3 regions of the Streptomyces sp. NPDC036764 genome follow, and region 3 is predicted to be linked to each of the others. Evidence: riboswitches for the same ligand, from Rfam matches in the RefSeq annotation. Region 3 holds a riboswitch; each other region holds the start of a gene.

Region 1 (6,938 bases), on a different contig from region 3:
CGATCTGGTTCACCTTGACGAGCAGGGCGTTGGCGGCGCCGTCGTCGATGCCGCGGGCCAGGCGCTCCGGGTTGGTGACGAAGAGGTCGTCACCGACGATCTGGACCTTGTCGCCGAGCTTTTCGGTGAGGACCTTCCAGCCGGCCCAGTCGTCCTCGAACAGCGGGTCCTCGATGGAGACGAGCGGGTAGGCCGCCACGAGCTCCTCGTAGTACTCCGTCATCTCGGCGGCGGAGCGCTCCTTGCCCTCGAAGAGGTACTTGCCGTCCTTGTAGAACTCGGAGGCGGCGACGTCGAGCGCGAGGGCGATCTGCTCGCCGGGGGCGTAGCCGGCTTCCTTGATCGCTTCGAGGATGAGGTCGAGGGCCTCGCGGTTGGAGCCGAGGTTCGGGGCGAAGCCGCCCTCGTCGCCGAGCCCGGTGGACAGGCTGCGGCTCTTCAGGACCTTCTTGAGGGTGTGGTAGACCTCGGTGCCCCAGCGCAGCGCCTCGGAGAAGGACTCCGCGCCGATCGGGGCGATCATGAACTCCTGGATGTCCACGTTGGAGTCGGCGTGCGAGCCGCCGTTCAGGATGTTCATCATCGGAACGGGCAGCAGGTGCGCGTTCGGGCCGCCCAGGTAGCGGAAGAGCGGGAGGTCGCTGGCCTCGGAGGCGGCGTGGGCGACGGCGAGGGAGACGCCGAGGATGGCGTTGGCGCCGAGGGAGCCCTTGTTGTCGGTGGCGTCCAGGTCGAACATGGCCTGGTCGATCAGGCGCTGCTCGGTGGCGTCGTAGCCGACGAGCTCCGGGCCGATCTGCTCGATGACGGCGAGGACGGCCTTCTCGACACCCTTGCCCTGGTAGCGGTTCGGGTCACCGTCGCGGAGCTCGATGGCCTCGAAGGCGCCCGTGGAGGCGCCGGACGGAACGGCGGCACGACCCGTGCTGCCGTCGTCGAGGCCGACCTCGACCTCGACCGTGGGGTTACCTCGGGAGTCCAGGATTTCCCGGGCTACGACGACGTCGATGGACGGCACGAGCATCTCCTTCATGGGATGTGACGCGGGTACGCAGTCCGCGGTGGGTACTGCGAGACGAGCCTAACCGGCTCCGGGCATCAGACCAGCGGTCGACCGCCCCGTGGACAGAACCGAGAGTAAATTGTTTCCGAACGGAACAAAAATGTCCGCCCACAACCGCACACAACAAAGAGCCCCGCCCCGGTGCGTACGGGGGAAAACGCACCGAGGCGGGGAGTTCGTGGGGACGGGGGCGACCCTCACGACGCCTTCACTATGAGGTCCACGGATGTGAAGGCGCTGTGGTTCAACCGTGGGCCGCGTATTCGCCGCGGCCGCGCCCTCTTACTTCAGGTGGAGCTGCTGACCGGGGTAGATCAGGTCGGCGTCCTCGACGATGTCCTTGTTCAGCTTGAAGAGCTTCTCCCAGCCGCCCTTGACGTTCTTCTTCTCGGCGATCGAGCTGAGGGTGTCGCCCTTGACGACCTTGTACTCGCCGTCGCCCTTCTTGACCTTCTTGCCGGTCGGGGTGGTGACGGTCTTGGTGCTCTTCTTCGCCGCCGGGCGGTCGGCGGAGCGGGAGGCCGACTGCTGCTCGGAGGAGCGGGTGGTGGACTCGGTGCTCTGCGAGGAGCCGCCGGCGGGAGCGCCGGTGTAGGCGGCGCTCGACAGGCCGGTGCCGCAGTTCGGCCAGGCACCCTTGCCCTGGCCAGCGAGGACCTTCTCGCCTATCGCGATCTGCTGGGCCTTGGTGGCCTGGTCGGCGGTGGCGGCGTACTGGGTGCCGCCGTACGCGGCCCAGGTGGAGGCGGAGAACTGCAGACCGCCGTAGTAGCCGTTGCCGGTGTTGATCGACCAGTTGCCGCCGGCCTCGCACTGGGCGACGGCGTCCCACTCGGAGGCGGTGGCGGCCGAGGCGCTGCCGGCCGCCATCAGCGGGGCGGCGACGGCGGCGGCACCGGTGACGCCGACGACGGCGATGGCGCGAGCGGCCTTGGACGGACGACGGTGCTTGCCCTTGCTGGAAAACAGCATGGTTGGATCCCCTCACCGACGCCTACGAGGTGAGCTGTCGGGTTCGGGCCGGTTGAGTTGCCCGGCCGCGCACGTTCGCCTCTCGGCTCCCGCTGCGCGGCTTCACCCCGAGCCGGTTCCGGCCGTGCGGCCCCGAAGGACCTCAACTGCCGGACCCGGCGCAAACCTTGGGTCCCCCGCTCCTGCCTACGGCGCTTGACGCGACGACTGTTCCCGTACGACCGCCGGCAGGATTCGGCGTGACGGCTGTCGGGGCTCGCACTGGTGGCGAGCGGTCATGACCGTAGACACGCGATTCGCGGAATTACAAAGACGATCAGGGCTTCTGAGATCTATCTCTCACTCCATCTAAAACGGACATTCACCGCGAAACATGACGCGAACTGCCGCTGTTTTTCGCCCTGTTCGACCGCTATTTGACGGGGACGTCCAGGGTCTGACCGGGAGAGATGTGGTTCGCGTCAACACCGATGGCCTTCCGGTTCGCCTGGTACAGCGCGCGCCATCCGCCGTCGAGGTCAAGGGAGTCGGCGATGGAGGCGAGAGTGTCGCCCTCGCGGACCTTGTACGAGGCATGGCGTCCGGTGGACTTGGTGGCCGCCTCGACGGTGTCGCTCTCGTCGGCGCTGGGGCCGCGGTGCCGACCGGTGCCGGTCGTCGCTTCCTCGACCGCACCCTCGGCCGCGCCGTCGACCGAGCCGGTGTCGACCAGGCTCCAGGAGCCCGCATCTTGCGACCAGTTGTCCTGATTGTCCGCCTCGGGCGTCTCGACGGGCGAGCTCTCCGGCGATCGCGAGTCCGTCGCTTCGGGCGACGCATCGGACTTGGAGGACTTGTCGGGCGTAGAGGACGAAGACGGCGAGGAAGAGGACTTCTCGGGCGATTCGGACGAAGTCTCGGGAGTGCCGCTCGCCGAATTCGAGGGATCGCCGGACGGCGTCGACGTGTCGGAGGAATCGCCGGAGCCGGAGGAGCCGGACTCCTCTGATGAATCGGCCGAATTCGATGAGTTGGACGAATCGAGCAATCCGGATGATCCGGATACTTCGGAGGGTGAGTCGTCCTCCACTCCGGTGTCGAGGTCGACCGATCCGGACTTCTTGGTGAGCCCGTTGAGTACGGCGCACGTGCCCCAGGGGCTGGTCCCCCGGTCCGCGAGGATGTCCTGGGCCACGGCTATCTGCTGCGAGCGGCTGGCCAGGTCGGGGCTGGAGGCGTAGTCCAGGCCGCCGTACTTCTCCCAGTCGTCCTGGGTCAACTGGAGTCCGCCGTAGTGCCCGTTGCCGCTGTCGGCGCTCCACGAGCCGCCGCTCTCGCACTCGGCCACCTTGTCCCACACGGTGCCGTCGGCGGCGCTCGCGCCGGTGGCGCCGAGGAGCGGGATGGCGATCGCTGACCCGGTGACTCCGGCCGCGACGAGGAGAGCCGGAGCCTGACGGGGGCGACGGTGACGACCGTTCCCGGAGAGCATGCGGGGACCTTTCGCGAGGCAGCACTGAACACGGCGCGTAAACCTGGACGCCTTGTTGATCCGTGAACGTATAGGCAGACGATCACTTGTCACAAGTTAATGCCGCGTAGATCACGTGAAGATCACAGTCATGAGTGCGTGTCACGTTTGCGGAGGTGGACGTACTCACCCAACCGGGGTGAACTCCACCGGAAGCGTACGCAGTCCGCGCATGATGAGCCCGCCCCGCCACCTCAACTCCCCCGGATCCACGGCGAGTCGGAGATCCGGGAGGCGGGTGAGGAGCGTGGCGAGGGCGGTCTGGCCCTCCAGACGGGCGAGCGGGGCGCCGAGGCAGTAGTGGATGCCGTGGCCGTAACCGAGGTGCTGGTTGTCGCGGCGGCCGAGGTCGAGGACGTCGGGGTCGGCGAACCGCTCCGGGTCGCGGTCGGCGGCGGCCAGGACGACCAGGACGGGGTCGCCGGCCGCGATGTCCTGCCCGCCGATGGTGAGCGGCTCGGTGGCGAAGCGCCAGGTGGCGAGCTCGACCGGGCCGTCGTAGCGCAGGAGTTCCTCTACGCCGGTCTCCAGCAGGGCGGTGTCGTGGGCGGCCAGGGAGGTCTGGAGGCGGGCCCGCTGCTCGGGGTGGGTGAGCAGGGCGAAGGTGCCGTTGCCGATGAGGTTGACGGTCGTCTCGAAGCCGGCGAACAGCAGGATGAAGGCCATGGCCGCGGCCTCGTTCTCGGTGAGGTGCTCACCGTGGTCGGAGGCACGGATGAGACCGGAGATGAGGTCCTCGCCGGGGTCGGGGGTGGCCGGAAGTGCCTCACGCTTGCGGTGGATCAGCTCGGCCAGATACCCGCGCATCTTCTTGACCGACCGCGCGACCCCGCCCCTGGGGCCGCCCTGGTGGCGGATCATCATGCCCGCCCAGTCCCGGAAGTCGTCCTGGTCCTCGCGCGGGACGCCGAGCAGGTCGCAGATCGCGTAGATGGGGAGAGGGAAGGCGAACTCGTGGATGAGGTCGGCGCTCCCCTCCGCCGCGAACCGGTCGATGAGCTGATCGGTGAGCTCCTGCACCCGTGGCGCGAACTCGGCGACCCTGCGGGGCGTGAAGGCCTTGGAGACGAGCCGGCGGAGCCTGGTGTGGTCCGGCGGGTCGATGTTGAGCAGATGCGTCATCAGCTCGGCCTTGCGCTCCCCCGGGATACCGGTCTTGCCCTTGGCGTGCGCGGGCTCGTCGTGGTGGGCCGGATTCTTGGAGAGCCGGGTGTCGGCGAGCGTCTGCTTGGCGTCGGCGTACCGGGTGACCAGCCAGGCCTCCACCCCGCTGGGGAGCCGGGTCCGGTGAACGGGGGCGTGTTCCCGGAGCCAGGCGTAGGCGGGGTAGGGGTCCGTCGCGAACTCCCAGGTGAAGAGTTCGGGGGCCTCGGTGAGGGGGGTCGGGGGGTGGGGCTGGTTGGTCACTCCTTGACGGTATCCGGAGAGGGTCAGGGGGTGCGGCCGGGTGGTGGGGAGGGCGGACTCTGCACGCAGGCCCTCGGCATGCAGGCCCTCGGCGCGCAGGCCCTCGGCACGCAGGCCCTCGGCACGCAGGCCCTCGGCACGCAGGCCCTCGGCATGCAGGCCCTCGGCGCGCAGGCCCTCGGCGCGCGGGCTCTCGGCGCGCAGGCTCTCAGCACGCTGGCTCTCAGCACGCCGATGATCCTTGGCGTCGCAGCGGCCCGGCTTCGGCCTTCAGGTGACCGCCCGCGCTACGACGGCACCCCCTCCGCCACCCGGACCGCGTCCCGGTACGCCCGCGCCGCGACCCGCAGGGCCGCCTCCGGGTCCACCCCGGCCGCCTCCGCGCGGACCGCCATCGCCAGCAGCTCGTACCCGATGCCTTCACCGGTCGGCAGCGGTACCTCCAGGCCCGCCGTGCGGACTCTGGACGCCAGCTTCGCCGCGAGCGCCAGGCCCGGCTGGCCGAGGGGGATGCCCTCCGTCACCGACTCCCGGCGCTTCTCCTCGGCCTTCGTGCGCAGCCAGTGCTCCTTGACCTCCTCGGGGGTCGTCGCCGTCTCGTCGCCGAAGACATGGGGGTGGCGGTGGATGAGCTTGGTGACGATGCCGCCGGCCACGTCGTCGATGGAGAAGGGGGACTCCGGGTCCTCCTCGGCGATGCGGGAGTGGAAGACGACCTGGAGGAGGACGTCGCCCAGTTCCTCGCGGAGTTCGTCGCGGTCGCCGTCCTCGATCGCCTCGACGAGCTCGTAGGCCTCCTCGATGCCGTACTTCGCCAGGCCCTTGTGGGTCTGCTGGGAGGACCACGGGCACTCGGCGCGGATGCGGTCCATGACCTGGACGAGATCGAGGAGGCGGGCGCCGGGCAGGTCGTAGGAGGCGGGGAGCAGCTCCAGTTCCGGCATCGCGACACGGCCCGTGCCGGCCAGGCGGGCGAGGCCGTCGGTGAGCGCGGGCTCGCCCTCGCCGGTCGCCACGACCACGGCCGTGCGGCCGCCGGCGCACGCGTTGATCAGCTCCTCGGCGGTCGGGGCGGCCTCGTCGACCGGTATCCCGGCCTCACGCAGATACGGGAGCTGCGGATGGGCGCCGTCCGCGCACAGCACGCGGTCGGCGGAGCGCAGCGCCTGCCAGGCGGGCCAGGACAGCAGGCCGGGGGCGACGCGGTGGCTGGTGGTGAGCAGGACGATGCGGCCGGGGGCGGCGGCTTCGGGACTGGTTGCGTTCACAATCCGAACGTAACCCAAGCGACCCACAAGGCCCCGAGTTATCCACAGGCCGGGCGGGTGGCTCCGGCGTTGTCCACAGGAGTGGGGCCGAGATGGGGCCGAGATGTCCGGCCCCGCACAGGGCGGAGCCGGGAGGTTCCGCCGAGCTGCCCCTGGGCGTACCGCGGCCGCCGGCGTGGCGGTACCGGGGCCGTAGCCGGCCGCCGGCGTGGCCGTACCGCGGGCCGTAGCCCGCCGCCACCGTGGCCGACCGCCACCGTCGCCGTATCGCGGCCCGCCGTGGCCGTGGCCGTGGCCGTGGCCGTAGCCGTAGCCGTAGCCGTAGCCGTAGCCGTAGCCGTAGCCGTCAACAGCGTGGGCTTGCCCCCCGCCGCTGTCACATCGCGGGCTGTGCCCCCGTCTTCGTCACCTCGCGTACCCACGGTGTCTTCGCGTCCGCGCGGCTGCTCTTCTGGACGTCCCAGGTGCCGTAGCGCGGGTTGACGTCGATGTCGAGCTGCTTGGAGGCCTCGGCCAGGGCGTTCCAGAAGGCCGGCTTGCCGGTGTCGGTGCCGAGGGCGGTGGCGAGCTTCTGGGCCTCGAGCTGGAGGCGGAGGTTCTCGTCGAGGCGCTGCGGCGGGATGCCGTACTGCTGGAGCCAGGCGGTCTCCAGGGCCTTGGCGCCACCGACCTGGCCCTCCAGGTCGCCGCGCGCCTGCTGGATCTCCTTGCGGGTGAC
Region 2 (6,938 bases), on a different contig from region 3:
CGGGCCGCGCCGACGAACTGTGCCGGTACGCCGTCCTGTTCGGCGACCCGCAGCTCGCGTTCACCGCCGTGCAGCGCGTCCTCGACATCACCGCCGAGGAGGTCAAGGCCGTCGCCCAGGCCCGTCTGCGCCCCGACAACCGCGCGGTGCTCGTGTACGAGCCGGTCGGCGACGAGGCCGAGGAACAGGAAGCCGCCGCCACCGACGGGGCCGCCCCCGTCACCGACGAGAACGAGGAGTCGGCGCAGTGACCGAGCTCGCCAGCATGGAGTTCCACCCGCAGCCCCAGGCGGGCCAGGCCCGGCCCTGGGCGTTCCCGGCACCCGAGCGCGGCAAGCTGGACAACGGCCTCACCGTCCTGCGCTGCCACCGCCCCGGCCAGCAGGTCGTCGCCGTCGAGGTGCTTCTGGACACGCCCCTGGACGCCGAGCCGAAGGGCCTCGACGGCATCGCCACGATCATGGCGCGCGCCCTGTCCGAGGGCACGGACAAGCACACCGCGGAGGAGTTCGCCGCCGAGCTGGAGCGCTGCGGCGCCACGCTCGACGCCTACGCCGACCACCCCGGCGTCCGGGTCAGCCTGGAGGTTCCCGTCTCCCGGCTGCCCAAGGCGCTCGGCCTGCTCGCCGACGCCCTCAGGGCGCCCGCGTTCGAGGACTCCGAGGTCGAGCGCCTGGTGCGCAACCGGCTCGACGAGATCCCGCACGAGCTGGCGAACCCCTCGCGCCGGGCCGCCAAGGAGCTCTCCAAGGAGCTGTTCCCGGCGACCGCGCGCATGTCCCGCCCGCGCCAGGGCACCGAGGACACCGTCGCCGGCATCGACTCGGCGTCCGTACGCGCCTTCTACGAGCGGCACGTACGCCCCGCCACCTCCACCGTCGTGGTCGTCGGCGACCTCACCGGCGTCGACCTCGACGCCCTGCTCGGCGACACCCTGGGCGCTTGGACCGGCTCCCCCGGTGAGCCGCGCCCCGTTGCGCCGGTCACCGCGGACGACACCGGACGGGTCGTCATCGTCGACCGTCCCGGCGCCGTCCAGACGCAGCTCCTGATCGGCCGTATCGGCCCCGACCGGCACGACCGCGTGTGGCCCGCGCAGGTGCTCGGCACCTACTGCCTCGGCGGCACCCTCACCTCCCGCCTGGACAAGGTCCTGCGCGAGGAGAAGGGCTACACCTACGGCGTGCGGGCGTTCGGCCAGGTCCTGCGCTCCGCCCCGGACGGCACCGGCGCGGCGATGCTCGCCATCAGCGGCTCCGTCGACACCCCGAACACCGGTCCGGCCCTCGACGACCTCTGGAAGGTCCTGCGCGGCGTCGCCGACGGCGGGCTCACCGACGCCGAGCGGGACTTCGCGGTGCAGAACCTCGTCGGGGTGGCGCCGCTGAAGTACGAGACCGCCGCGTCCGTGGCGAACACGCTGGCCGACCAGGTCGAGCAGCACCTGCCCGACGACTACCAGGCGACGCTCTACCAGCAGCTTGCCGCGACCGGCACGGTCGAGGCCACCGCGGCGGCCGTGAGCGCCTTCCCGGTGGACCGTCTGGTGACGATCCTCGTCGGCGACGCGGCCGAGATCCGGGAGCCGGTCGAGGCCCTCGGCATCGGTGAAGTCACCGTCGTGGCAGCCGAGTAGAGGACGAGCTCGCGCCGTCCGGCGCCACGCGCGCGTAGGGCCCTGGTGACCTATGAGTCACCAGGGCCCCCTTATGCCCGAATTGAGGCAGAGGTTGCCTGTCTGGCCTGTGGGATGCGCTACAAAAGCCGCGATCCGTTTGGGGATTGAAAGATGCCCCGTTTAGCGTCTTGCGGGCTGTCCGTCAGGCAGTGCGCCGCGTCCGCGGCACCGGACAGCCATCGCCGAGTCCCCGTACGGCGCGAGCCAGGGGAGCCGGGGACCCATCGAAGTCCCTGGGGTGAATCGGGCGCCCGCGCGAGCCGCGAGGGGGCCCGTAGGAGACCTTCCTGCTCCGAACCCGTCAGCTAACCCGGTAGGCGAGAGGGAAGGAAAGGACCAGCCACTTCATGGCGTTCACCTGCGCCACGGGGAAGAACCGCCCCACCGGGAAGCACCGTCGGCCCGGCCGGTTCGAGCGCACCACCGCCCGCGCGGCCGGAGTCGCCGCGCTCACCGCCACCGGCGTCGTCGGCGCCCTGGCCGCCCCCGCGCTCGCCGCCGAACCCGCCGCGGAGCAGACCGGCCTCATCCCCGTCATCACCGTCGAGAACTCGATCGCGGACCAGATCGACGCCCAGGCCATCGCCCAGGAGAGGGCGTCCAAGGAGGCCGCCGCCGCGAAGAAGGCCGCCGAGGAGGCCGCGCGCATGAAGGCGGCCGCGAAGGCCGTCCAGGAGCGCGAGGCCAAGGAGCGCGCCGCCCGCGAGGCCGAGCGCAAGCGCCTGCTGTCGTACGTCGCCCCGATCGCCGGCTCGTACGTCTCCACCGGCTACAAGACCGGCGGCGCCGTCTGGTCCTCCGGCAGCCACACCGGCGTCGACTTCCACGCGGCCAGCGGCACCTCCGTCCACGCGGTCGGCTCCGGCACCGTCGTGGAGGCCGGCTGGGGCGGGTCGTACGGCAACAACATCGTGATCAGGATGAACGACGGCACGTACACCCAGTACGGCCACCTGTCGTCCATCGGCGTCTCGGTGGGCCAGGCCGTCACCCCCGGCCAGCAGATAGGCCTGTCCGGCGCCACCGGCAACGTCACCGGGCCGCACCTGCACTTCGAGGCCCGCACGACGGCGGAGTACGGCTCCGACATCGACCCCGTCGCCTATCTGCGCGGGCACGGCGTGAACGTCTGACGCCGCCACCACGCGTCCTCGAAGCCCCGGCTCCCCGAGCCGGGGCTTTCGATGTTTCCCGGCGGATGCGCTGACCAAAAAATATCCATGGATTCCGGCTCGCCGTCGGAAATTCCGGCCGGTTGCAATAGAGTCCTCGGGAACACGTCATTCGTCGACGTTTCACGGGGATTAAGGCGGAGGTCGGTCATGCGTATTCCGGCGCATTCGGTGTGCACGGCGATCCGGGACGACATCGTCGCCGGTGTCTACGAGCGCGGCAGCCGGCTCACCGAGGAACTGCTCGCCCGCCGCTACGGTGTCTCCCGCGTCCCGGTGCGAGAGGCTCTGCGCACCCTGGAGGCGGAGGGCTTCGTCGTGACCCGGCGCCACGCGGGCGCGTGCGTCGCCGAACCGACCGAGCAGGAGGCCACCGACCTGCTGGAGATGCGCAGCCTGCTGGAGCCCCTCGGTGCCTCCCGGGCCGCCCAGCGGCGCACCGAGGCCCATCTGAAGGTCCTGCGCGGCCTGGTCAGGCTGGGGCAGGAGCGGGCCAAGCGGGGGAACAGCGACGACCTGCGCTCCCTGGGCGGCTGGTTCCACGAGACGCTCGCCCAGTCCACCGGCAGCCCCGCCCTGACCTCGATACTGGCCCAGCTCCGTCACAAGATCGCCTGGATGTATGCCGTGGACGCGCCCGCCGACCCCGTGGAGTCCTGGACCGAGCACGGCGCGATCGTGGACGCGGTGGCGCGCGGCGACGGCGAACGCGCCCGCGCGATCACGGCGCTGCACACCGAGCGCTCCCTCTCCGCGCACCGCCTGCGGTTCGGCACCGGCGGCGAGCGCCCGGATCGTGTGAGGAATTCGCAACATCCCGTAAACATGCCGAGCCTGCGGCATTAACACCGGCGCCGTATACAAAGAGGAGATATTCGGCGGCAGGGAATTTCTGCTGCCCTTTTTCGGATGTGCCACCGCCATCCCGTGAATTCCCAGAACGGCTGCCGGAAAACAGTGAAGCCGCGTCCGCCGGAAAGGCGGGCGCGGCTTCACCGTTCGCTACGGATACCCAATCAGGTCGATCAGACCGTCTCGGGCAGCTCCTCGAGTCCCTCGGAGACCAGCTTCGCCAGACGGTCGAGGGCGGCGTCCGCGCCCTCGGCGTCGGAGGCGAGGACGATCTCCTCGCCGCCCTGGGCGCCCAGACCCAGGACGGCCAGCATGGAGGCCGCGTTGACGGGGTTGCCGTCAGCCTTGGCGATCGTCACCGGGACGCCTGTGGCCGTGGCGGCTCGGACGAAGATGGAGGCGGGGCGGGCGTGGAGGCCCTCGGCCCAGCCGACGTTGACGCGGCGCTCAGCCATGTGATGCTGCCCTTCGGTGTTCAGGGTTGTCTAGACCAGTTTCCCACACACGTGAAGCATGCCGGAACGGGACGGCTGTCCCCCTCCGAAGTGACCGTGGGGTCGCGGCCTCGACCCCATGTGACGTCCCGAACAGACTGCCTCGCGCCGTTGTCGTACGCGAGCCGTAATCTGGGCCCCATGCAGAGCGCCTCGGACAGGCACGAGTACCCCGCCCACTGGGAAGCCGACGTGGTGCTGCGCGACGGCGGCACCGCGCGCATCCGCCCCATCACCGTCGATGACGCCGAGCGCCTGGTCAGCTTCTACGAGCAGGTGTCGGACGAGTCGAAGTACTACCGCTTCTTCGCGCCCTACCCGCGACTGTCCGCGAAGGACGTCCACCGCTTCACGCACCACGACTTTGTGGACCGGGTGGGACTCGCGGCCACGATCGGCGGCGAGTTCATCGCCACCGTACGCTACGACCGGATCGGCGCCGACGGAATGCCCGCGTCCGCACCGGCCGACGAGGCCGAGGTCGCCTTCCTCGTCCAGGACGCCCACCAGGGGCGCGGCGTCGCCTCCGCCCTCCTCGAACATATCGCCGCGGTCGCCCGCGAGCGCGACATCCGCCGGTTCGCCGCCGAGGTGCTGCCCGCCAACAGCAAGATGATCAAGGTGTTCACCGACGCCGGGTACACCCAGAAGCGCAGCTTCGAGGACGGCGTCGTGCGCCTGGAGTTCGACTTGGAGCCGACCGACCGCTCGCTCGCCGTGCAGTACGCGCGCGAGCAGCGCGCCGAGGCCCGGTCCGTGCGGCGGCTGCTGGTGCCCGGCTCGGTCGCCGTCATCGGCACCGGCCGCACCCCCGGCGGCGTCGGCCGCGGCGTCCTCGGCAACATCAGGGACGCCGGGTTCACGGGGCGGCTGTACGCCGTGAACAAGGCGTTCCCGCAGGACCTCAAGGAGCTCGACGGAGTGCCCGCGCACCGCTCGGTGCGGGACATCGAGGAGCAGGTCGACCTCGCGGTGGTCGCCGTGCCGGCCGAGTACGTCCCCGACGTGGTCACCGAGTGCGGCGAGCACGGCGTGCAGGGGCTGGTCGTGCTCTCCGCCGGATACGCCGAGAGCGGGCCCGACGGCCGCGAACGCCAGCGCGAACTCGTCCGGCACGCGCGCACGTACGGCATGCGGATCATCGGCCCGAACGCCTTCGGGATCATCAACACCGCCGACGACGTACGCCTCAACGCATCACTGGCCCCCGAGATGCCCAGGCCGGGCCGGATCGGGCTCTTCGCGCAGTCCGGCGCGATCGGGATCGCCCTGCTGTCCCGGCTGCACCGGCGCGGCGGCGGGGTCACCGGCGTCACCGGCATCTCGACCTTCGTGTCGTCCGGCAACCGCGCCGACGTCTCCGGCAACGACGTCCTGCAGTACTGGTACGACGACCCGGACACCGACGTCGTCCTCATGTACCTGGAGTCCATCGGCAACCCGCGCAAGTTCACCCGCCTCGCCCGGCGCACGGCGGCCGCGAAGCCGCTGGTCGTGGTGCAGGGCGCGCGGCACGGGGGAGCGGCGCCGCAGGGCCACACCGTGCGGGTCACCCGGCTCCCGCACACCACGGTCTCCGCGCTGCTGCGGCAGGCCGGCGTGATCCGGGTCGACACCATCACCGAGCTGGTGGACGCGGGACTGCTGCTCGCGCGCCAGCCTCTGCCGACCGGGCCGCGGGTGGCGATCCTGGGGAACTCCGAGTCCCTGGGACTGCTGACGTACGACGCCTGCCTGTCCGAGGGCCTGCGGCCGCTGCCGCCGCTGGACCTGACGACCGCGGCCTCGGCGGCCGACTTCCACGAGGCGCTCTCTCGCGCGCTCGCCGACGACACCTGCGACGCGGTCGTCGTCACCGCGATACCGGCGATCGGGGACGCGACGACCGGGGACGCCGAGCTCGCGCAGGCCTTGAGCTCGGCGGCCGAGCGGGTACCGGGCAAGCCGGTGCTGGTGGTGCACGTGGAGCTCGGAGGGCTCGCCGAGGCTCTGTCGGCCGCGGCGAGCACCGCGCCGCGGGCCGCTGCGGCGGCGCCCCGCACCGCGGGCCGCTCCCACCCCTTCCGCCCGCTGGACTTCCCGGCCGAACCGCTGCCCGAACCGTCGGACACCGCCGAGAACACCCCCCGCCTCATCCCCGCCTACCCGGCCGCCGAACGCGCGGTCCGCGCCCTCGGTGAAGCCGTCAAGTACGCCCAGTGGCGGCGCGAGGCGGCCGAGCCCGGCAAGGTGCCCGAGTACGAGGAGATCGACGAGAAGGGCGCCGCCCGGCTGATCGGCGGCCTGCTCGCGCGCGGACAGGGGCTCACGCTCGGCACGGACGAGACCTGCGACCTGCTCGGCAAGTACGGCATCCAGGTGCACCGCGCCCTGCACGCCCCCACCCCCGACGCGGCCGTCGACGCCGCCCGCACCCTCGGCTACCCCGTCGCCCTCAAGGCCACCGCCCCGCACCTGCGGCACCGCGCCGACCTCGGCGGCGTACGGCTCGACCTGGCGGACGAGGAGCAACTGCGGCGGGCGTACACCGAGTTGACCGAGCTGTTCGGCAGGCCGGAGGAGCTCAGACCGGTCGTGCAGACCATGGCACCGCGCGGCGTCGACACCGTCGTACGGGCCGTGATCGACCCGGCGGCCGGCGCCGTGCTCTCCTTCGGGCTGGCCGGAGCCGCCTCGCAGCTCCTCGGCGACATGGCGCACCGCCTGATCCCGGTCACCGACCGCGACGCCACCTCGATCGTC
Region 3 (6,938 bases):
CCGGGTCGCACTTCGAGCGGCGGATCCGGAGTTTCCAGCCACGGCGCAGCAGGGTGACCGCGGGGCAGGCCGACGCGTTGCAGCGGCTGTGGCCCAAGTGGGGCCTGGACATCGACGGGCAGTGCGTCGTCGACCTGGCCGAGCTGTTCGGGAACGACAACCCCGTCGTCCTGGAGATCGGCTTCGGCATGGGCGAGGCCACCGCGCAGATGGCCGCCGACGACCCCGGCACCAACATCCTCGCGGTCGACGTCCACACCCCGGGGCAGGGAAACCTCCTCAACCTCGCCGACCACCACGGACTCGGCAACGTCCGCGTGGCCAACGGCGACGCCATCATCCTGTTGCGGGAGATGCTGGAGCCGGACGCGCTCGACGGGCTGCGCGTCTACTTCCCGGACCCCTGGCCCAAGAAGCGGCACCACAAGCGGCGGCTCATCCAGCCCGAGTTCCTCAGCCTCGCCGCGACCCGGCTGCGGCCCGGCGCGCTGCTGCACTGCGCCACCGACTGGGAGCCGTACGCCGAACAGATGCTCGAAGTGCTCACCGCGCATCCCGCCTTCGAGAACACCGTTGCCGACGGCGGTTTCGCGCCCCGTCCCGAGTTCCGGCCGCTGACCCGTTTCGAGGGCCAGGGACTGGACAAGGGTCATGTGGTGAACGACCTGCTCTTCCGCCGCGTACAGCGGTAGGAGCAGCGGGGAGAACAGCACCCACGAGAACATCGACAGCAGCACCGACAACAACCCCACCGGCGCCCGAGCCCCCTCGCGCTGCTGCGGGCGGCGCCTCTGCCTCGTTAGGGTCAATGCCGTGGCCACCAGTCCCCCGTACCCGACGCACCCCACCGGTCCCACCGGCGGCGCACTGCGGCACGCGCACTGGTGGCACAGGCGATGGGTGCGCTACGGCGCGCTCAGCACCCTGCTCACGCTCTCCGGGCTGGTCATCCTCGCGCTGGTGCGCGAGCAGACCGGCACCGAAGGGTTCCTGGTCGGCCTCGGGCTCGCCGTCCTGCCCGTGCCGCTGCTGGTGGCCTCCTTCCGCTGGCTGGACCGGGTCGAGCCGGGGCCCTGGCGCAATCTGCTGTTCTCCTTCGCCTGGGGTGCCTGCGCGGCCGCGCTGATAGCGATCGTCGCCAACAGCTTCGCGACCAAATGGATAGCGACCGCGACGGCCGATCCGTCGCACGCGGACACCCTGGGCGCGACCGTCATAGCGCCCGTCGTGGAGGAGATGGCGAAGTCCGCGGCCGTGCTGCTGCTCTTCCTCTTCCGCCGCCGGGACTTCACCGGCATCGTCGACGGCGTGGTGATAGCCGGGGTCACCGCCACCGGCTTCGCCTTCACCGAGAACATCCTCTACCTCGGTACCGCCTTCGGTACCGACCAGCTCACCGGCGACCGCGGCATCGCCTCCGTCACGGCGGCGACCTTCTTCGTCCGCGTGATCATGTCGCCCTTCGCGCACCCGCTCTTCACCGTCCTGACCGGCATCGGCTTCGGCATCGCCGCGCTGTCGGGTGAGCGCCAGCATGTGCGCCGCGTCCTGCTCCCGCTCCTCGGCCTGCTGCTCGCGATGGGCATGCACGCCCTGTGGAACGGCTCCTCGACCTTCGGCGAGTACGGCTTCTTCGCCGTGTACGCGACCCTCATGGTGCCCGCGTTCGGGCTGCTGACCTGGCTGGTGATCTGGACCCGCCAGCGCGAGCTGCGGACCGTGCGCGAGGAACTGCCCGCCTATGTCGTCGCCGGGTGGCTGGCGCCGGGCGAGCCGTTCGCGCTGGGCTCGATGCGGGACCGACGGGTCGCCCGGCAGTACGCGCGCCACCACGGCGGGCGGTCGGCGGCGCGGGCCGTGGCGCAGTACGAGGCCTACGCGACCTCGCTCGCGTTCCTACGGCACCGGGGGCGCCGCGGGCGGGCCGGCGCGGACTTCGTCGTACGGGAACAGGAGTTGCTGCACGAGCTGTGGCACCGCCGGGAGTTCGCCCGCCCGGCCCTGGAGCACGCGGCCGCCGCACAGGCCTGGTGGGGATACGAGCACAGGTACGGGCAGACGTACGCGGCGCCGGCGCCGGTCTACTGGCAGTCCTACGGCCAGGTCGACGCTCCCGTGTACGGCCCGGCGGCGCCGTACCCCGCGTACAACCCGTACCGGATGTGACCGGGCCGGGATTCAGGGGGCGCCAACAGGCTCTGCGGGCATGCCGAAACCGGCGGTCCTGACGTCGGGGGGTCGCCGTCAGGACCGCCGGGGATCAGAATTGAACGACCGGCGGGGGGTGCCTCAGGGGGTGAGGCCCTTGCCCTGGAGCCACGCCATCGGGTCGATGCCGTTGGCGGCGCCGTCGGGGTGCACCTCGAGGTGCAGGTGGGCGCCGGTGACGTTGCCCGTGGCACCGACGCGGCCGATGACGTCGCCCGTGTTGACCTTCTGGCCCACGCTGACGCTGATCGAGGACTGGTGCGCGAACCAGAGCTCGGTGCCGTCGTCGAGGGTGATCTCGGTCTTGTAGCCGTACGAGCCGTCCCAGCCGGCGAAGGTGACCGTGCCGGAGTGGATCGCCTTGATCAGCGTCCCGGTGGGGGCGGCGAAGTCGAGGCCCGTGTGGTAGCCGGAGGACCAGTAGGCGCCGGCCTGACCGAACGTCGAGGTGATGGTGTACGAGGAGGTCGGCAGCGTGTACTGCTTGGCCAGCTCGGCGAGGCGCTCGGCCTCGGCCTTCTTGCGGGCCTCTTCCTCGGCGGCGGCCTTCGCGGCGGCGGCCTTGGCCTTGGCTTCCTCCTCCGCCTTGGCGGCCGCTTCGGCGGCCTCCTTCTCGGCGGCGGCGACGGCAGCGGCGGCGGCCTTGCTGTCGATCTGGTCCTGCTGGAGCTCGGCCTGGGCGATGATCCGGCTGCGCAGCGCCTCGCCGGCGTCGGAGCCCTGCGCGGTCTGCTCGGTGGTCTCGCCCATCGTGCTGAACGCGGTGGCCGTGTCCTCGGCGGGCTCGGAGGAGTCGTCGGAGATCAGCGGCAGGTCGGGCATGGTGATGGCGACCGGCGGCTTGCCGCTGTTCGCGCTGGCCATGCCGCCCGCGCCGACGGCGGCTATGACGCCGACGCCGAGAACCGTGGAGCTGCGGGCGAGTCCCCCGCCGCGCTGCTTGGAGACGCGATGCCTGCCGCGAACGGGACGAATGGACTCCGCGGTGGGGTTCCACTCCTCGAACGGGCCCTCGTCGGTGCGGTAGCTGTCGTAGCCGAAGGTGTCGGTGGTGCGCTGGCTCGGCACGAACGGGGCTTGCGGAGCAGGCCGGTTTGACGCCACGTGGGCGTACTCCTTTCCTTCCTTCTCGCCTACCGGGTTAGCTGACGGGTTCGGAGCAGGAAGGTCTCCTACGCGCGTATACCAACCGTGCTTCCACGGCGGAATCCGTGCGATTCACCCCAGGGTGGTGGTTCCCCGGCTCCCTTGCGGGACTCGGCGCGTGCGCACGGAGCCGACTCTTGTGACGGCTGGGACGACCGCGCTGCGTTATCGAACGTTAATAGACGCGGGGTATGGATTCCAAGCTGTTCCTCTTGATCATTAACGATTTTCGCCTGGACTTACGGGTCATGAGTGGCCTAATTCGGGCGAGTTGGCCCAGGCTCAGAGGCCTCACAGGTATTGACGGTATGTCAGTTGTTATGCGGAGGGCGGTCGACCGATCACCGCCGGTGACGGCGGTCGAGGGATCGCGGCGGCGTGGCGCGGGCGCCCCGGCGTAGGGCCATGAGGGCCATGTCGTCCGCCATCCCTCCACCGGAGTGCCGTCGCACCTCCACCGAAAGCACACCGAGCAACGCACCCGGTTCGCGCAGTGCGTTGGCGCGCCCCGCGAGGCCCGTCTCGGGGTCGTAGAACCGTCCGCCGTCGTCCCGCGCCTCGGACAGCCCGTCGGTGTACAGCAGCAGCGTGGCCCCGCACGGGAAGGCGGCCTCCTCGGCCCGGTCGGGCCAGGTGCCGAGCTCGCTCATGCCCAGCGGCAGGGCGGGTTCGGTGGCGGGCAGCGGGCGTACGGTGCCGTCGGCGTACAGCAGCAGGGGCGAGAGATGCCCGCGGTTGACGAGGCGCACGGTCGCGTCGCCGTGCGGCAGTTCGGCGAGTACCACCGTGGTGAACCCTTCGCGGATCCCGCCCCCTTCGCGCCTGGCCCGCTCGCGCGCCAGCGCCCGCTCAAGTCGCTGCGCGACCGCCTCCAGCGTGGCCTCCTGTTCCGCGGCCTCCCGGAAGGCGCCGATCACGACCGCGCTCACCCCGACCGCGCCCATGCCCTTGCCGCGCACGACACGGAGCATGAACCGGACGAGGATGGCCGCGACGCCTGTGAGCACCGTGCCGCGCTGCGAGTGGAGCGGGGCGGCGACCAGGGGCGCGGCGGTGAGGAACGGGGCGCCGGTGTAGTCGAGGGGTGTGGCGTGGTCGTACACGGCTCCGGCCGCGATCAGCAGGGCGGGGAGCGACCGGACGAACCGGCGCATGAGATCCGCCCTTCCTCCACCTCACCAGGGTCACCGAAGCGGTGGTGGGGGCGAGCGCTGAGGGCCGACCGGGAAAACACTCAGGGCCGGAACTGAATCAGTTCCGGCCCTGAGTCTTCAGTAGCGGGGACAGGATTTGAACCTGCGACCTCTGGGTTATGAGCCCAGCGAGCTACCGAGCTGCTCCACCCCGCGTCGTTGAATCCATAGTACGCCATCCGCGGGACCCAAAGCACACGACTTTCCCGGGAGCCGTTTCTGACCAGGACTTTTCGGGCGGTTGTGCGGGCCAGGTCACATCGGACAGCGGGTCGCACAGGGCGGCGGGAGGGCGGTTCAAAGGGCTTGGCGGAGGCGATTCAGAGAGTGACGGAGGCGGTTCAAGGGCTTGGCGGAGGCGATTCAGAGAGTGACGGAGGCGGTTCAAAGGGCTTGGCGGAGGCGGTTCAGGGCGCCAGGTGGGCGTTGGGCGCCTTGGCCCGCTCCTCGTACTCCGGCAGGACCAGGACGGCCACGCCCTGCGCCGCCAGCATCCCGCTCCCGTCGGCCCCCGTCACGAACGTGTCCGGCTCCCGCCACGCCGTCACCACCCGGCGGACGCCCGCTTGAAGGATCAGCCGTGCGCAGGGCACGGGCCGGGACGAGCGGTGCGTGCAGGGCTCCAGGCTGCTGTACACGGTGGCGGACGCGAGCCTCGGGTCCCCGGCCGCGATCTTCGCCAGGGCCGCCTCCTCCGCGTGCACCACGGGATCGCCGCCTTCGCGGGAGTACCCGCGCGCCAGCTCGGTGCCGTCGGCCGCGACGACCACCGCGCCGACGCTGAAGGCCGTCGCCGACGGCGGACACTGCGCCGCAAGCTCGCAGGCCAGCGCCAGCCAGTGCCGGTCCGCGGCCGAGGGGACGGCGCCGGCGCCGGGTGCCGTCGGCGCGTAGCGCATCAGCACGACGTCCTCGATGCGCCGCGACTCCAGCAGCCGCAGCCGGCCGCCCTGATAGCCGCCCGGCCCGAACAGCCGCGGCGCCTCGGGATCACCCACGAACAGCGGCGCCAGCACGAGCTGCAACTCGTCCGCCAGCCCCTGGAGCATGAGCTGGGTGTGGATGGTGCCGCCGCCCTCGACCATCAGCCGCTGCACGCCGCGCACCTCGCGCAGATGCGCCAGCAGGGCCCGCCAGTCCAGCTCCGGCCCCAGCGCGACGACGTCCGCCGCGACCGGCGCCTGCCGCAGTTGCTCCGCGCCCTTGTCCGTCGTGTAGACGATCTTCTCGCCGCCGGTGTGCCAGAAGTTCGCCGCCGGGTCCAGCTCGCCGGACGCGCTGACCGTGACCTTGAGCGGATACTCCGGCCTGCCCGCCGCCGTCCGCGCGGCCCGCCGCTCGGCCGAGTTCACCAGCAGCCGCGGGTTGTCCGCCCGGATCGTGCCGGCGCCGATCAGAATGGCGTCCACGGACGCGCGGACCTCGTCGACCCGGTCGAAGTCGGCCGGGCTGGACAGGAGCAGCCGTTCGGGGGTGGTGTCGTCGAGGTAGCCGTCCAGGGAGACGGCGGCGGACAGCAGGACGTAGGGGTACGACGGCATCGGCGCGCTCTCCGGCTCGACAGACTCGATCTTGGTTCAAGTTTGAAACAAACCTACACTGGTCCCATGACGACTCGCTGGCTCACCCCCGAGGAGCAACGCGCCTGGCGCGCGTACATCGGCGCCGCCCATCTGGTGGAGGACGCACTGGACCGGCAGCTCCAGCAGGAGGCCGGCATGCCTCACATGTACTACTCCATCCTGTCCAGCCTGTCCGAGTCCCCGGAACGGCGGCTTCGGATGACCGATCTCGCGGAACGGCTGAAGATCACCCGCAGTCGGCTGACCTACGCCGTCACGCGACTGGAGAAGGACGGCCTGGTGCGGCGCGAGGACTGCCGCTGGGACAAACGCAGCAGCATCGCGGCGCTCACCGACGAGGGCATGACGGTCCTTGAGGGCGCGGCGCCGGGCCATGTCGAGACCGTGCGCTCGGTGCTCTTCGACCGGCTGAGCCCGGAGCAGGTCCGGCAGCTAGAGGAGATCTTCACGCAGGTCACCGAGGGCTTCCAGGGCGACGCGGCGAAGGTCACCGGGGACGACGTGCCCTGGCGGCGACGCTCGGCCAAGTCCTGTTCGTGACCTGGACGACAATTCTGTTGATTCAAATTTAAAGCACGGGTAGGGTCCTGGGTCGAGGACCTGCTTCAAATCTGAAGCAGACACCCACGTACGGAACCCGGAGAACCCGCATGCCCGACTTCACCGCCGCCGCCACCCAGCGCGCCCGCGTCCGGGTCCCGCTGCGCTTCCAGGACGGCTACCGCGTCGACGCCGAGCTGGTCACCTTCCACGGCCTGGCCGACGGCCTGGAGCACGTGGCCGTCGTCCTCGGCGACCCGGCCCCCGG

The links. Region 3 has a riboswitch for cyclic di-AMP ahead of ACZ69Q_RS42760 (M23 family metallopeptidase). Riboswitches for the same ligand answer to the same signal wherever they lie in the genome.
Region 1: another riboswitch for cyclic di-AMP. It lies ahead of ACZ69Q_RS33330 (transglycosylase family protein); the one in region 3 lies ahead of ACZ69Q_RS42760 (M23 family metallopeptidase).
Region 2: another riboswitch for cyclic di-AMP. It lies ahead of ACZ69Q_RS00560 (M23 family metallopeptidase); the one in region 3 lies ahead of ACZ69Q_RS42760 (M23 family metallopeptidase).

What each region holds. Positions count from the first base shown of each region.
Region 1 covers NZ_JBVJPT010000012.1:103,727-110,664, forward strand. Annotated here, with positions in the region: gene eno (phosphopyruvate hydratase) at 1-1,024, opposite strand, end outside; gene ACZ69Q_RS33330 (transglycosylase family protein) at 1,346-2,035, opposite strand; cyclic di-AMP (ydaO/yuaA leader) riboswitch at 2,040-2,239, opposite strand; gene ACZ69Q_RS33335 (transglycosylase family protein) at 2,448-3,506, opposite strand; gene ACZ69Q_RS33340 (cytochrome P450 family protein) at 3,672-4,952, opposite strand; gene ACZ69Q_RS33345 (nucleoside triphosphate pyrophosphohydrolase) at 5,240-6,220, opposite strand; gene ACZ69Q_RS33350 (SurA N-terminal domain-containing protein) at 6,597-6,938, opposite strand, start outside.
Region 2 covers NZ_JBVJPT010000001.1:135,708-142,645, forward strand. Annotated here, with positions in the region: gene ACZ69Q_RS00550 (M16 family metallopeptidase) at 1-251, shown strand, start outside; gene ACZ69Q_RS00555 (M16 family metallopeptidase) at 248-1,636, shown strand; cyclic di-AMP (ydaO/yuaA leader) riboswitch at 1,849-2,013, shown strand; gene ACZ69Q_RS00560 (M23 family metallopeptidase) at 2,026-2,811, shown strand; gene ACZ69Q_RS00565 (GntR family transcriptional regulator) at 3,001-3,696, shown strand; gene ACZ69Q_RS00570 (HPr family phosphocarrier protein) at 3,876-4,157, opposite strand; gene ACZ69Q_RS00575 (bifunctional acetate--CoA ligase family protein/GNAT family N-acetyltransferase) at 4,338-6,938, shown strand, end outside.
Region 3 covers NZ_JBVJPT010000021.1:19,811-26,748, forward strand. Annotated here, with positions in the region: gene trmB (tRNA (guanosine(46)-N7)-methyltransferase TrmB) at 1-692, shown strand, start outside; gene ACZ69Q_RS42755 (PrsW family intramembrane metalloprotease) at 814-2,166, shown strand; gene ACZ69Q_RS42760 (M23 family metallopeptidase) at 2,290-3,312, opposite strand; cyclic di-AMP (ydaO/yuaA leader) riboswitch at 3,324-3,481, opposite strand; gene ACZ69Q_RS42765 (PP2C family protein-serine/threonine phosphatase) at 3,696-4,508, opposite strand; tRNA gene ACZ69Q_RS42770 (tRNA-Met) at 4,630-4,703, opposite strand; gene ACZ69Q_RS42775 (dihydrofolate reductase family protein) at 4,955-6,088, opposite strand; gene ACZ69Q_RS42780 (MarR family winged helix-turn-helix transcriptional regulator) at 6,155-6,670, shown strand; gene ACZ69Q_RS42785 (GTP cyclohydrolase II) at 6,781-6,938, shown strand, end outside.